DNA from 3 places in the Bacillus infantis NRRL B-14911 genome. Region 3 is predicted to be linked to each of the others. Evidence: riboswitches for the same ligand, from Rfam matches in the RefSeq annotation. Region 3 holds a riboswitch; each other region holds the start of a gene.
What was found. Region 3 has a riboswitch for S-adenosylmethionine ahead of N288_RS20265 (methionine ABC transporter ATP-binding protein). Riboswitches for the same ligand answer to the same signal wherever they lie in the genome.
Positions count from the first base shown of each region.

Region 1 (5,289 bases), 2.4 Mb from region 3:
CTGCCGCTTCCTGCACAGCACCAAAAAGGCTGACATACAGATGATCCTGCATAAGATTGATGGCTTCAATCACACTTTCATTCCCAGCCGCAAACCCCACTCTCCAGCCTGCCATATTGTAAGTTTTAGAGAGTGTATAAATTTCAATGCCTGTTTCCTTTGCCCCTTCCGTCTGCAGGAAGCTGACTGGCTTTTTGCCGTCAAAGCCAATTGCACCGTAGGCGAAATCATGAACAACGCAAATTTCATTTTCCGCTGCAAAGCGGACCGTTTCTTCGAAAAATTCCTTCGTAGCCGTGGCTCCGGTCGGATTATTCGGATAATTGAGGAACATCATCCTGGCTGATTCGATGTCCTGCTCAGAAAGCTCACCATAATCCGGCAGAAAATGATTCTCTTCTTTCAGGGGCATGACAGCCATAGAAGCTTTCGCAAGGGCCACTCCTGACCAATAATCAGGATACCCCGGGTCAGGAACAAGGATCGTTTCCCCTGGATTGAGAAGACATTGAGGAATTTCAACCAGGCCAGCCTTCCCGCCGAATAAAATAGCTATTTCCTTTTCCGGATCAAGGTCCACACCATATTCCCTTTTGTAAAATTCAGCTGCTGCAGCTTTCAGGCTGTGCTGACCGCGAAAAGGGGAATATTTATGATTAAGGGGATTTTCGGCTGCTTCCTGAAGTTTCCTGACGATATGCGGCGGTGTGGGCCTGTCAGGGTTTCCCTGGCCAAGATTGATGACATCATGCCCCTGCCCGGCATACCTGGCTGCTTTTTGCACCAATGTTGCAAAGAACTGCTTTGGCAGACTTTGCAACAGTTCAGATTGAGGAAATATTTTCATCACATAGTCACCTGCTTTACATGTGGATTAAATTTTTATTTGAAAAACCAATGACAAAGATATAACGTAAAAGGCAGGAAGTAAAGAAATATTCTGCAATTTTATCATTTTATCCTTTGCATACGGAGGTTTACCCTATGAAAATATCCTGCATCCAAATGGACATCTCCTTTGGCAGCCCTGAGAAAAATTACGAAAAAGCTGAAACGCTGATCGAGCGCGCAAGCAAAGACAATCCCGATATCATCGTGCTGCCTGAGCTGTGGACAACGGGCTATGATTTAACCCGACTGGAAGAAATCGGGGACAGGCACGCAGAATCAAGCATCCGGTTTTTGCAGACTATGGCCCATAAGCATCATGCTGCCTTCATTGGAGGAAGCGTCGCAAATAAAACAGAGGATGGTGTTTTCAACACCCTGCTTGCAGTCAGCAGCACAGGTGAACTCCTGCACCAATACAGCAAGCTGCACCTTTTTCAACTGATGGATGAACATCTCCACCTGTCACCCGGGAGCGGGGATGCTTCTTTCAATCTGAATGGCCATCCCATGGCCGGCTTTATCTGCTACGATATCCGTTTTCCTGAATGGATCCGCAAGCATGCACTTGAAGGAGCAGAAGCCATTTTCGTCGTGGCTGAATGGCCCCTGCCCCGCCTCGCCCATTGGCGCGCGCTGCTGATTGCAAGAGCCATTGAAAATCAATGCTATGTGGTTGCCTGCAACAGGGCCGGATCTGATCCGGCCAATCAATTTGCCGGCCACTCCATCATCATCAATCCATGGGGCGAAGTCGTTGCAGAGGCTTCAGAGCACGAAGAAATCCTTTCAGCAGATCTCGACCTCAGGCTTGTAGAGGAAGTGAGGGCACGCATCCCAGTTTTTACGGACCGCAAACCTGAATTCTATTAGAATTTTTTAAATTTTTATTGACAGAAAACATATGCCGCTGTTACTATTTTTTCAAATGGCTGGCGGCAGCCGTTTATACAAACTTATATTCTCTTATCAAGAGCAGGCAGAGGGACTTGGCCCGATGATGCCCAGCAACCGACCGTAATTCCATCGTGAGATGGGGCGCAATCCTTGCGCCGGAGAATTCCTCCATAAGGCACGGTGCTAATTCCAGCAGAAAGCTTGGCTTTCTGGCAGATAAGAGGTGCGAAGCTCAATACTTCAAGCCTCTTTCAGCATGAGAAAGAGGCTTTTTTATGTCCTGATGGATAAATAAAGCCTCCAAATTCAGGAGGGAAAAATGATGACACTCGTAAAAAATAAATATGCTCCGCTGACAGAAAAAACAGCCGCGGAACTCGCTGTAAGCCTTGGCCAGTTTCCCGGAAATGCATCTTTAGCCACGGAAGAAATAGGCGACGGAAATCTTAACCTTGTCTTTAGGATCAAGGAAAACGGGACAGGAAAAAGCCTGATTATCAAGCAGGCTCTCCCTTTTGCCAAGGTAGTAGGCGAAAGCTGGCCGCTGACCTTGAAAAGGGCTGCTATTGAAGCAGAAGCGCTTAAACTTTTTAAAAAGCTTGCTCCGGATTTTGTGCCGGAAGTTTTCTACAATGATGAAGAGCTCGCGGTGACTGTGATGGAAGATCTTTCACACCTGGAGATCAGCCGTACAGGGCTGATCTCTGGAAAAGAATATCCGCTGCTTTCCGGCCATCTTGGAAACTACCTGGCAAGAACTTTGTTCTATACCTCGGACTACGGCCTTCTTCAGGCTGATAAGAAAAAGCTTGCCAAAGATTTTTACAACCCGGAGCTGTGCAAAATTACGGAAGACCTGATATTTGCAGATCCTTATTTCAATAGCCCGACCAATGATTTTGAAGAAGAGCTGAAAGGCGATGCAGAAGCCTTATGGGCTGATTCAGTATTGAAACTCGAGGCAGCGCGCCTCAGGAAAATTTTCTTAAATGAAGCGGAGGCGCTGCTTCACGGTGATTTGCATACAGGAAGCATCTTTGCTTCCGATGCGGAGACAAAAGTCATCGACCCGGAATTTGCTTTCTACGGCCCTGCAGGTTTTGATATCGGACAGGTGATTGCCAATCTGTTATTCCAGTCTATCGCCAATCCTGAGAAAACGAGACTTATAGATCATCATATTGAAACATTCTGGGGAACTTTCTCAGATGATTTCTCTCTTTTATGGCAGAAGGATAATAAAGATCCTTTTGCTGGAACAGAAGGTTTTCTATCCGCTGTGCTTCAGAAATATTGGGAAGATGCGGTTGGTTTTGCAGGCTGTGAGCTGATAAGAAGGACAATCGGACTGGCCCATGTTGCTGACCTTGACGGGATAGAAGACAAAAAGGCGCGCCTGGCTGCCAAGAGAGCTGCACTGGCTGCAGGGAGAAACCTGATCCTTCAGCGCAGGGAAATCGCAGATGCAAAGGATTTATGCAGGATTGTCAGCCTTGTTTCGGCAGGGTGAAAACAAGGTATTCCGCAGGTTCAGAAAAACCCAGTTTTTCTGCAAGCTTCTTACTTGCCAGATTGGCCGCGCTGCAATCCCAGCGCGGCTGCAGATTTTTTCCCAGGGCAGTTTTAATGAATCTCGCAGCAAGCATGGCTCCCAGCCCCTTTCCCCTGGCACTTTCTGCTATATGGATATCCATTTCGGCAAATTCATTGCTCCTGAATATAGAAACACATTCACCGGCTGCCTGCTCTCCCATCAGCACCCTGATGCCGAATCCGGATCTCAGAAAATGCTCAATGGATCCCCAGTATGTGCTGAAATAATCCATTCGGAACTCAGGATATTCACCTGCTGACTCCCTATCCAGCGGAAAAAAGGAGACTTCGCTGCTTTTGGTAGACAGTTTAGGAACCGGCGAAAAATTTTGAAAGGAATGGCGGTGATGCTTATTGAGCCTCTCTCCAAACTGGCCGGATATGAATTGATCCAGTTCGGCAGAGCCGGAAAAAAGTGTGAACCGCCTCCCATTTTTCTCTGCTTCATCCAATTTTCCTGCCAGCAGGTCAAATGACCCTTCTCCCGCTCGTCCCGCGGCATAGTGGATGCCGCTGGTGAGGGATATCAGCAGACTTCCTTGCCTCTCCTGTACCTCACCTGGTATAAGGCCATCAAGAACAGCCGAAGCAAAGACTGGGACAAAATCAGTTCCAGGTATATGCTCATACATATAGGCCATATCAAGCTACTCCGGCTTAGCCCACATTTCACGGGGGTTCAACTCATAAACGCTGTTTTCCCTGTACATGAAATGATTGACGATAAATTCTCTCCTGATCGTCGCATAGTCTTCATGGAATTTCTTTATATACTCATTAAGCTCTTTTTCAGGATATTTCTTTCCCATTTTCAGACCTGAAGCAATATGCTCAAAGATAAACAGCTTTTTCTTGCGCTGTGCCGGTATATTCTTGAGCTTCCCTTCTTTTGTGATGAAATTTTCGATAACCTTTTGTTTCTCATTATGCATTTCCAGCATTTCTTCCATCTCTCCTTCCTTTTTATCAAACAGGTTAATGAGAACCTCTGCCTGCTGTTTGATAACCGATTCATTCAAGTAATAATAGATGGTGTTTTTATCACGGCGCTGATAGATGCTATTAATAGCTTTTAGCTTGTTTAAATGATGGGTGATCGTCGGGGGAGTAAGGCCCAATTTGCCTGCAATTGCCTGGCCATGCAGAGGCCCATTCGATAATAGTGCTATAATCCGTATTCTGGCAGGGTCGCCCATCGTTTTATGAAATGCCACCAGTCTGTCTAACTGCATGAGATCAGCCTCCAAATTTGATGTATGTCTAATTAGATTTATATCAAATTAGAATACAGCAGTCAATTCTTTTGCAAAAAAAATGCATCATTCTGCTGAATGATACAAATTTGAACAATCGGTATTTCTTTTTTGCTATAAAGTAAAAATGCCGCCTGGATCCTGGTACCCGCCCCGCTTTATGGGGAGATCGATATGAAAAACGGTTCCTTCCCCCATTTTGCTTTCCACTTCAATATTACCTTCATGCTCTTCAATTATTTTATATGTGACCATTAAGCCCAGCCCGGTCCCCCGTTCTTTCGTTGTATAAAACGGCTCTCCCAGCTTTCGCAATTTTTCCGGCGGAATGCCGGATCCCTCATCCCTTATGGAAATCCGGATGCTCCCTGTCCTGTTTTTTTGAATGCAAATGGTAATGATTCCGCCCTTTGGCATCACTTCAATCGCATTCTTAATAATATTTATGAACACTTTCTTCAATTGGTTCGGCTCACAGAAGACCAGGGGAAGGTTCTTGGCATAATCTGTCCTGAACTGGACATTATGGAGAACTGCCTGGGCAGTCAGGAGCTCAACTGTCTCTTTCATCAGCTGGATAATATCTTTCTCGACATACTGAATGGCCTGTGGCTTCGCCAGAATCAGGAATTCATTTATAATGGAGTCGATTCTCTGC
Region 1 is NC_022524.1:1,528,931-1,534,219, reverse strand. It holds gene N288_RS07810 (pyridoxal phosphate-dependent aminotransferase) at 1-847, opposite strand, end outside; gene N288_RS07805 (carbon-nitrogen family hydrolase) at 985-1,761, shown strand; SAM riboswitch class I at 1,852-2,008, shown strand; gene mtnK (S-methyl-5-thioribose kinase) at 2,105-3,295, shown strand; gene N288_RS07795 (GNAT family N-acetyltransferase) at 3,273-4,019, opposite strand; gene N288_RS07790 (DUF2087 domain-containing protein) at 4,026-4,610, opposite strand; gene N288_RS07785 (PAS domain-containing sensor histidine kinase) at 4,746-5,289, opposite strand, start outside.
Region 1: another riboswitch for S-adenosylmethionine. It lies ahead of mtnK (S-methyl-5-thioribose kinase); the one in region 3 lies ahead of N288_RS20265 (methionine ABC transporter ATP-binding protein).

Region 2 (5,289 bases), 1.5 Mb from region 3:
CAAAGAGAAATACCGCTCCTGCAAAAATCAGTGCGCCGATGGTTGTCCCAAAGGTCTGGCTATTATCATCCCCTCCGAGTTTATTGCTGACCAATATAATGCTGCCCCAGCATGCTGCTGTTATGACAGCCAATAAAATTCCTGACATGTATGCGGTCCCCTTTCTCGCTGATAAAAAACAAGATGCTGATATTAGCTTTTCCCTGATTGGGCTAAAAATGAAACCTCGAGTTAATAAGCACAATAAAAGGATTTTTTTTACAGATAGCAGAGTAATTGGACATATCTTTGCGGACATATGATCTAAGATAAGTCGGGAAGGTGAAAGAAATGAGAAAAGACGGGCAGTTTATCTTCTTCGTAATTGAAACGTCTTCCATCAAAAAATTCCTTACTTTGGAGATGGGTTTTGGGACAGCTTTCTATTATGGGGCAAAGTTTATTTTCGCCAATGAGATTACTTCAATATGTACTAGCATTTTGGCAGTGGAGGCTTTAAAAAAAGGTCTGAAACAGCTCGAGAGGTAAAAAGTTCATACAGTTTGAAGTGTACTTGGATAGGTCTAAAAAGACACTGTTCGCTTTAATGTAAAATATTCCTTGGCTCTACAAAAATAAGGCCCGGCATAATGCCAGGGCCTTCTATTTCATTTCTTCAGCCTCATTCTTCCCATTGCGGCTGATTGCCTCAGGAGGGAAAATCATCCTGCAGATGATTCGGGCTGCTTCCAGTGTATTGAGCGGCGAAGAACTTTGCTCCTCTTTATGAGGTCCATTTTCGGCCAAAATGAGGGCAGACCATGCGGCAGTGTCAAGATCTATGTCCTTCCAGGTCAATCCTTTTTGCCTCGCCTGTTCTAAACCCTGCACAATCTGCATATGTATATTTCTCCGAGCCTCCTGCAAAATGCCGGCCAATTCGGAATCCTTGGGCAGCAATTCAGGCAGCACACGATGAATGCCGACGGCTTCAAGCCTTTTGTAGTGCTCATCCAGCAGCCGGGCAAGGAGGAGAACCGGGTCTCCATTTAGCCAGTCGGGCTCAGGAATTATTAGAAAGTCGATTTTGTCCTGCAGCAGTGCCATCAGCAGCTGGCGCTTATCAGAGAAATAGCGGTAAAAGGTGCCTGTGGCCACATCGGCTGCCGCTGCTATTTCTTTTGCTGTTGTCATTTCGTAGCCTTTTTCTATGAATAGCCTCCGCCCGCTTTCCAGGAGTGCCTTTCGTTTTTGAAGTGCTCTTTCCTGTTTGGGCAGTGATGGGAATTCGCCCGGAAACGGGCCGGCACTTTTATCCGCCATAGGCTCACCTCCAAACTCATCATATCATATAAAGAACATAGCAGAGAGCTTAAAATCAGGTAGCAAAAAAACATGAACTGAAGTTCACCTTATTGTTTGACAGGGGTTTTTTATGGTGCAATAATGAACTTAATTTCACTAGGATAGTCCTTACGTCAAAGTTTTTTTACTGATTGAAAATTTAACGATAAGGGGTCACACATATGGCAAAAGAGGGAGATACAATCAGATTTAAAAGGCATGACCTTACCATTACCGGAACGGTTGTGAAGGTTAAAGAAGAAAGCGTTCTTGTCCAAATAAGCGATGAGGATGCACTGCTGTTAAAAATTGATACACCAATAACGGTTGTATCGCATAAAAATTACAAGATTGTCTGAAAGCGTGATATGTATAATGGCGGCCGAAGATATTAATAGAAAAAAAGCTGCTGAGTTTATTTGCTTTTACATGAAAAAATACGCAGGATTTAAGCTATAAAGGTAGAATTGATTTATATGTTTAATCATTCTGCCAATTGATCAAAATTCATACCCTGGGAGGATTCTGGCATGGAAATCAGCAAAGACTCAAAGAAATTAGCGGTAGATTCACCTGTTTTGCTAAAAGGGATTGTAAAGGCTATTTACAAAGATACCGTTCATATCCAGATCGGCGGCAAAATCATTGCTCTGCCAGCTTCCAATATGCCCGCCGCTTCCTCTTAACCTGCAGCCTGATGAAGGCTGTTTTTTATACTCACATAGGAATTTTCACCTTGTAAAAGGAGCCGGTATACCGGCTCCTTTTGTGCAGACTTATTCAGAAACCTTTTCAGCATATCTGAAATCCGGATTATTGAGCGGGCTGAACCGGATTCCCTTAATATTTTCTTTTACAACCGCATTCTGAGAAGAAAAGTAGATTGGGATGATCGGCATCTCATCCATCAGGACAGATTCAGCCTGATGCAGCAGTTCAAATCGCTTTGCTTCGTCCTGCTCTGTCAGTGACTGGTCAAGCAGCTTGTCAAATTCAGGATTGGACCAGTTTGTAAAGTTGCTGGAACTGCCTGAGCTGTACAGATCCAGAACAGGGTACGGATCCAGGAAGTCCCCTACCCAGCCCATGCGCGCCGCCTGGAAGTTTTTCTGCTTGAAAGTATCTATGAATGTTTTCCATTCCTGGTTCTCCAGCTTCACTTCAACCCCAAGGTTCACCTTGAACATTTCCTGCAGAGCTTCGGCAATCTTCTTGTGGTTTCCTTCTGAATTATATTTCAGGGTTACAGAAGGAAGCTCCTTCCAGCCTTCTTCCTTCATTCCTTCTGCAAGCAATTCTTTTGCTTCGTCCGCATCAAAAGAGTAGTAAGGTTTCTTCTCATCCCGGAAGTCCTTCCCTGACGGCCCTTCCACACCGTAGCCCACATAGCCGTAGGCTGGCTCTTCGCCGCCTTTAGAAATGTTTTTTGTGATAGCTTCACGGTCGATTGCCAGGCTGAAAGCTTTGCGGATTTTACTGTTATTGAAAGGCTCTTCATTTACATTGAATGTATATGTATAGACACTGAATTGCGGAGAGTTGATAAATTCCTTGCCCCCCTTTTCGATATCTATCGCATCGGCGGCAAGATTCTTGATCAAATCAATATCGCCTGATTTATACATCTGATATTCGGTGTTGGCATCAGCCACCATTTTAAAGTTTACGGATTCAATAGTAATATCTTTACTGTTCCAGTATTGGCTGTTCTTTTTCAGAGTAAGAAGATTATTATGTTCCCATTTGCCGAGTGTATAAGCGCCATTGGTCACAATGGTTTCCGGCCCTGCAGCCCAGTTTTCGTCTGCTTCGACTGTTTTCTGGTTCACCGGCATGAAGCCCTGTCCCATCAGTACTTTCGGAAAGAACTTGATCGGGGTGTCCAGCTCCACCTTCAGGGTATGATCGTCTTCTGCAGTAATTCCTACATCTTCCACAGAACCATTTTCCCTGTTATATTCTTCAGCCCCTTTTATGTAAAAAAAGCTAGAAGGATCATAGGCGCCTGTTTCAGGATTCAGGACCCTTTTCCATGCAAACTCAAAATCCTTTGCTGTCAGCGGATCTCCATTGGACCACTTCTGCCCGTCCCTGATTGTGAAGGTATATATTTTACCGTCTTCTGAAACATCAACCTTGCTGGCTGCCCCTTCCACTGCATTTCCGTCTTTATCATAGCGGTATAAGCCTTCATATAAGTTATCGATCACCCAGAAGGAAGTTGTATCAGATGCAAAAGCAGGATCAAGGGTATACGGCTCCCCTCCAAGATTGGCATTCAATACTTGTTCAACGTCATTTTCTCCGGATGCTGATCCTTCTTCACCATTGCTGCACCCTGCAAGAACAGCCAGCGCAAACAGCAGGATGGCCAGCGATACCAGTGATAATTTTTTCATAATTTTATCCTCCTTTTATTTTAGCGCTCTAAATCGATTTATCATATTAAAATACTAAGATTTAAATTAGCAATCCCCCCGTCCTTTATGGCTTATTCCGAAAATATCCTTTACTTCTTTACCATACTAAAAAACCTCCCGGCAAAGACAGCTGAGAGGAATGGTCTCTGCTTATCTTTCCGGTATACCGGTGGAATTGGCACAGTGTCAACAGACCTGCTGCCGAGGCTTCATCGGGCCAGTCCCTCCGCCTCTCTGGATAAGTGATATAGTTTTTTAGCTGGCAGAAATAAAAAAGCCCCTTCTGCAGATAGAAGAGGACAGTATGTATGAACAAGATCCCTTCTTATCTGCCAGGCCTTTGCCTGATGGATTTGGCACAGTGTCCGGATGAACCTGCTGCCGAGACTTCTTCGGGCCATACCCCTCCGTCTCTCTTGATAAGAAATTATAGATATATAATTTTTCGGTGCACTAAGAATAACCAATTTAGAAAATTTCGTCAACAGAAAAGATAAAAGTTCTACTTTTCTATATTTTCAAACAACAGAAGGGCTAAAGACATAATTAGGATAGTTCCTGCCTTATAATTCCTCCCTAAATTGCAAACACTATTTTCATACTGATTGAAGGAGTCTTCCTATGGACCAGAAAACCCCCCTTACATCGGCAGAAATCGCGATGCTCTGGACTACTTATATGAATGACAGCATGTCAAAATGTGTTCTTGGCTATATGATTACCCATGCAACAGAAGCTGAAATTGGCGCTGCCCTCCAATTTGCCATTGATCTTTCGACCAGCCACCTGCAATACCTGGAACCCCTTTTCAAAGAAGAAAAAATGGCTGTTCCGAATGGCTTCGGCGGAGGCGATGTCAATCCTGATGCTCCTAGTCTGTTTTCAGACACCTTCTGCCTGGCATATATCAACCATATGGCAAAAGCGGGAATGCTTGCTTACAGCGGCATGCTTGCTATGTGCGCCAGAAATGATATAAGGAAATTCTTTACCGAAGGATTGGCAGAAACAGCCTTGCTCTACAATATGACTACAAACCTGATGCTTGAAAAAGGGATTTACATAAGAGCTCCCTACATCTCGTATCCGCATGAAACGGATTATGTGGATACAAAGAAATATTTAAGCGGCCTGAACCCCTTTGCGACTAAAAGACCTTTGAATGCGGTGGAAATTTCTCATCTGACCGTGAATATACAGACAAATTCCATCGGGCTGCAGATTGCCGCAGCTTTTGCACAAACAGCTCGGCTGAAAGAAGTACAGGAATTTATGCTGAGAGGAAAAGAAATTTCCCAAAAGCATGTTGGCATTTTTACGAAGATTCTGCTGGAAAGCAATATACAGGCTGTAGGTTCACCTAATATAGCCGTATACGATACAACTAAGCAGGTATTTTCCGATAAGCTGATGATGTTTCATATGTCTTTGTTAAGTGCAACCGGGTCCGGAAATTATGCTACAGCAGGCGTTGCAAGCCAGCGTACTGATGTAGCAGCCAGCTATCAGCGGCTAGCCGTTGAGATTGCCCTGTATGCTAAAAGCG
Region 2 is NC_022524.1:2,485,903-2,491,191, forward strand. It holds gene N288_RS12420 (GRP family sugar transporter) at 1-148, opposite strand, end outside; gene N288_RS12435 (TetR/AcrR family transcriptional regulator) at 643-1,302, opposite strand; gene N288_RS24730 (YkvS family protein) at 1,506-1,682, shown strand; gene N288_RS25395 (hypothetical protein) at 1,854-2,009, shown strand; gene N288_RS12440 (peptide ABC transporter substrate-binding protein) at 2,100-3,722, opposite strand; SAM riboswitch class I at 3,891-3,988, opposite strand; SAM riboswitch class I at 4,066-4,169, opposite strand; gene N288_RS12450 (DUF3231 family protein) at 4,365-5,289, shown strand, end outside.
Region 2: another riboswitch for S-adenosylmethionine. It lies ahead of N288_RS12440 (peptide ABC transporter substrate-binding protein); the one in region 3 lies ahead of N288_RS20265 (methionine ABC transporter ATP-binding protein).

Region 3 (5,289 bases):
TATTCTTTTTCAATGAATTCAGCTACATCATCTTCCTGATACAGTTCGCCGAGGCGCTTCAGTGTCTCATTGTCTTTGTCTTCTGTTCTGGCGGCAATGATGTTGATATATGGAGTTGCTGTTGCACTTTCATGGAAGATAGAGTCTTCTACAGGGTTGAAGCCAGCATCAACAGCGATTCCATTATTGATGATGGAGGCAGCTACATCCGGCAGGACGCGTGGTGTCTGGCCCGCTACTACAGGGACGATTTCCAGGTTTTTCGGGTTGTCGACGATTTTGTCGATGCTGCCATTTCCGTCAAAGTCTTCAGGCAGCGTGATCAGGCCGGCTTCCTGCAGAAGCAGGAATGATCTTCCCATATTGGTTGCTTCGTTCGGCACGGCAATCTTTCCGCCTTCCGGGATATCTTTTACATCTTTATATTTTTCAGAGTAGATGCCCATAGGTGCAATAACGGTTGTCGCGATTGGTGAAAGATCCAGATCATGTTCCTTTTTAAAAGCGTTGAAGTAAGAAATAGTCTGGAAGGCATTGGCATCAAGCTCTCCCTCTGCTAGAGCGATGTTTGGCTGGACATAATCAGAGAAGCGGACGATTTCCACTTTGATTCCTTCTTTTTCAGCCTTCTTGGCTACAAAGTCCCAAATGCGGTTGTCTGACCCGCTGACCCCGATTTTCACTTCTTTTTCTTTTTCCTTGCCGCTTGTTGATGATGAGCAGGCTGCACTGAAAACCGCCAGTGCGAGGATGATTGCCGTTAATAGTAGTTTTTTCATGGATGATTCCTCCTGTTATCGTCTTCTGATTTTTTTGGATAAAATATTGCCGAAGCTTTGCAGCCCCTGGACCATAATGACCAGGATAGCGACTGTTATGAGCATGACCGTTGTATCAAAGCGCTGATAGCCATAGGTAATGGCCAAATCGCCAAGCCCTCCGCCGCCGACAGCCCCTGCCATGGCGGATGCTCCGACAAGTCCGACGGTTGCAATGGTCAGTGCCAGGACAAGTGAGCTGAGTGCTTCCGGTACGAGAAACTTAAAGATGATCTGTGCCGGAGTCGCTCCCATCGCTTCCGCCGCCTCGAGGACACCAGGATCAACCTCGAGGAGTGAGTTCTCGATTAACCTTGCAATATATGGGCCGGCATAGAATACTAGCGGTACGACAGCAGCCGCCGTTCCGATTGAGGTGCCTACTAAAAGGCGCGTCACCGGGATGATTGCGACCATCAGGATGATGAATGGAACAGAGCGGAATATGTTAATGATCCCATTCAGCACGTTAAAAACGGGCAGATTCTCCAGCAGATGGCCTTTTCTCGTAATAACCAGCAGGATGCCCAGCGGCAATCCGAGGATGGTTGAGAAAAGAAGCGAGAAAGCCACCATTTGAATGGTTTCGATGAGTGCTTCTATGATTTGCGTGTGATCAACTAGCATGTGCTTTCACTTCCTTGATTGAGACTTTTTCCTGATGAATATACATAAGCGCGCGCTGCACTTCCTGGTCGGTTCCCTGGAACTCGACAACAAGGTTTCCAAAAGGGATTCCCTGAAGCTCGGTTATATTCCCGAACAGCACGTTGATATCAATATCGAACTTCTTGGCAAGTCTGGAAAGCAGCGGCTGTCCGGCTGACTCGCCGACGAAATTGATCCGGAAGATCCTTTCCTTTCCATCGTTTTTCTCTACAAGCTGCTTTAGAGAATCAGGGATTGAATCATTCATGACAGAGCTGACAAAGTTCTGGGCCGTCTGTGTTTTCGGCGCCGAGAATACATTGAACACTGACCCTTCTTCAATGATTTTTCCTGCCTCGATCACTGCCACCCTGTCGCAAATTTCCCTGATGACCGTCATTTCATGGGTAATGATCAGGATGGTGATGTTGTATTCTGCATTAATTTTTTTCAAAAGCTGAAGGATGCTGCTCGTCGTCTGTGGATCAAGGGCCGATGTCGCTTCATCGCACAGAAGAATCGATGGCTGTGTCGCAAGCGCCCTGGCAATCCCGACCCTTTGCTTCTGGCCGCCTGAAAGCTGATCCGGATATTTATCCGCTTTATCGGCAAGGCCGACAAACTCAAGCAGTTCAGCGACCCGTTTGCGGATCTGCTCTTTCGGCAGCTTTGCCAGTGTGAGCGGCATGGCTACATTGGCGAACACCGTTTTTGAGTTGAGCAGATTGAAATGCTGGAACACCATGCCGATATTCCGTTTAACTTCCCTCACCTCTTTGGGCGAAAGCGAGGTTAGATCATGGCCATCGACGATCACCTTGCCCGAGGTCGGCCTTTCGAGCAGATTCACACAGCGGATCAGCGAGCTTTTTCCCGCTCCGCTAAAGCCGATGACACCAAAAATTTCTCCTCTTTCTATTGCTAGATCAATCCCGTTGAGCGCGGCAACCTGCTGCCCGCCGCTTTCATACACCTTTCTGAGATCCTGAAATTCTATCATTTTGCTTCACCCTCCATATCAAATAAAAAACCCTCTTCTGAGAACAGAAGAGGGCATGCATCATCAGCATCCGCTCTTCTTATCTCCCAGGCTCACACCTGCTGGAATTGGCACAGTACTCATAAGAGTCCGCTGCCGAGGCTTCATTGGGCCAGTCCCTCTGCCTCTCTGGATAAGAAATTATGGTTTTCCTATAAAATTAATTGGTTTTAACACAATAGCTATGCAGCATCACGCACTTTTATTCCGGAAAACAAGAAAGCCCTCTTCAAAAAGAAGAGGGCAGAATAATAGGCGTTCGTCCTCTTCTTATCTTTCAGGCAATCTGCCTGCTGGAATTGGCACGGTTCATCAGTCCGCTGCCGAGGTGTCATAGGGCCAGTCCCTCTACCTCTCTGGATAAGAAGCTATCGTATTAAGTTTATTTGCTTGATTAATTGTTTTTTACTTTACACGCGTTTCAAAGTTCTGTCAAACCCTTTTTTAAATTTTTCGGATAAAAATTCTTATCCACAATTTTTGAAAACCCTTACTTATTTTTGGAGAGTTTTTAAAAAAAAAAACTCCATCTGCTGTGGATAAAGGAGGTTTTCCACATTTTTTCCTCCCCTTATCAACATTCTCCCCAGTCTTCACACAAGAAGAGGGAGTTTACTCCTATATTTATGCCCGCTTGTCTATTGTATAATAGTGGAAAAGAGCAAATTGAACTGCATTCCGGGAGGGAGAATGGTTTTGATTGCAACAAACAGAGACTATCAATCTGAATTATTTGTGGACAAAGTTGAAGCAAAGAATCTCGAACTGGCTCTGAAGCATTCGGCAGACCTGATTTCAAGGCATACAAAAGAAGGCATCTTTTTATATGTTTCCCCATCCTGCAGCACCCTTTTGGGCTATTCACAAGAGGAACTGTACAAGGACTGCATTCTGGCCTACTGCCACCCCCAAGATAAAGAAATCCTCAAAAAAGAATTCCGCGGGCTATCCCCGGGCAGCAGCTCACGCATTTCATTCCGGTTCCGCCGCAAGGAAGGCGACTATATCTGGCTGGAGACCAGCATCAGCACACTCGGCGACGGCCAGGAAGCCATGTGCATATCAAGAGATATGACCGAGCGCGTCAATATGGAAGAAGAAAACATGGAAACCCAGGAAAAGTACCGTTTCCTTGTCGAATACAGCAGGGATACCATTGGCATGACAACCGAGAAAGGCATATGGACCTACATGAATGATGAAGGCAAGAAGGTGTTCGGCTTTACTTCAAGCAAGGAAATTATAGGCGCTTCTTTGTATGACTATGTTTCACCTTCTGATCATGGCTATCTGAAGGATTTTTACCAGGCGAATCAGACTGTCTCTTTTGAATTGAATATCATCAGGAGTGACGGGAACACCCGGAAGGCCGCTATCCAGCTGATCCCCACCGTTTTTAAGAACCGGAAGCTTTTCCAGATCATCATCAAAGACGTCACCGGCCAGAAAAAGACCGAAGAAAAGCTTCATAATGCAGAAAAGCTCTCTGTCGTCGGGCAGCTTGCAGCAGGAATCGCCCATGAAATCAGAAATCCCCTTACCGCCATCAAAGGCTTTACCCAGCTTCTTACAGAGCGTAAAACAGAAAAATATGCAGATGTAATCCTTTCCGAACTCGAACGGATTGAAGAAATCGTCAATGACCTCCTTGTCCTCGCCAAGCCTGTTGTGACAGAGGCTCAGGAAACCAATCTGGTGAATATAGTCAAGAGTGTCGTCACCCTTTTAAACACACAGGCGCTTATCTATAACATCATGATAGATGTAAAATACTCTCTATCTGAAATCAGCGTCCGCTGTGAAATCGATAAAATCAAGCAGGTGCTTATCAATGTGATCAAGAATTCAATTGAAGCCATGCCCCATGGCGGAAAAATCAGCATTGAGGTCAGGCAGGATAACAGCTTTGCGATGATCAGCGTGAAGGATGAAGGGATCGGCATTCCCGAGGAAAGGCTGCCGAAGCTCGGTGAACCGTTCTACAGCACGAAGGAAAAGGGGACAGGCCTGGGGCTCATGATCTGCAACCGGATCATTAAGAGCCACGGCGGGAATATATATATAACAAGCAAAGAAAATGAAGGAACCATCGTGAAACTGCTGATTCCTGTGGTCTGATTGAAGCCTCCGGCGTTCCTGCCCGGGGCTTTTTTGATTCTGCTCCAGCTTCTCGCTGCAGACCTTCTTGAAAACAATTGTACTTCTGTTTAAACAATAGTAAAAACTTCCCCTATATTGCCGATATAAAGCAGGATAATAGATATAGAAAATGGGAGTGTTTCAAGTGCTTTTTACGAAAACAGCAAAACCGAAATCGTTTGACCTTGAAAGCCTGATTCAGAAAGAACTGGAACATGCAGTACAGGAAACTGAATTTGATCAGGATTTAAAGCTTCAGATTGAAGTGATGGGCCTGACAAAAGAAGATTTGGCTATTTTGCGGGCAGTGCGCCCGATTGCCGAAAAGCATATCAGCGCCGTTTACAATAAACTTCTCACTTATGAACAAGAGGATGTCAGGAAAATAACCGATATTTCGAAAATTGGCGTGACTACAGAGATGAGCCAGCAGTATATCCTCAGTCTGTTCAATGGCATAGTTGACGGCGAATTCGTTGAACGCCGCAGAACAGCAGCAAAAGCTTATGTGCAGATCGGGGTGCAGATTCACTGGTATATGTCCATTTACCAGCTGCTTATGAAAAACATCTTGGAAATTGTCCTGCAGGAGCTGGAACTGTCATCGAAAGATCAAAGCCGCGTGACTTTTGCGATGGCGAAGAT
Region 3 is NC_022524.1:4,006,038-4,011,326, forward strand. It holds gene N288_RS20255 (MetQ/NlpA family ABC transporter substrate-binding protein) at 1-779, opposite strand, end outside; gene N288_RS20260 (methionine ABC transporter permease) at 795-1,445, opposite strand; gene N288_RS20265 (methionine ABC transporter ATP-binding protein) at 1,435-2,466, opposite strand; SAM riboswitch class I at 2,543-2,645, opposite strand; SAM riboswitch class I at 2,773-2,872, opposite strand; gene N288_RS20270 (PAS domain-containing sensor histidine kinase) at 3,196-4,623, shown strand; partial or broken gene N288_RS25885 (protoglobin family protein) at 4,775-5,289, shown strand, end outside.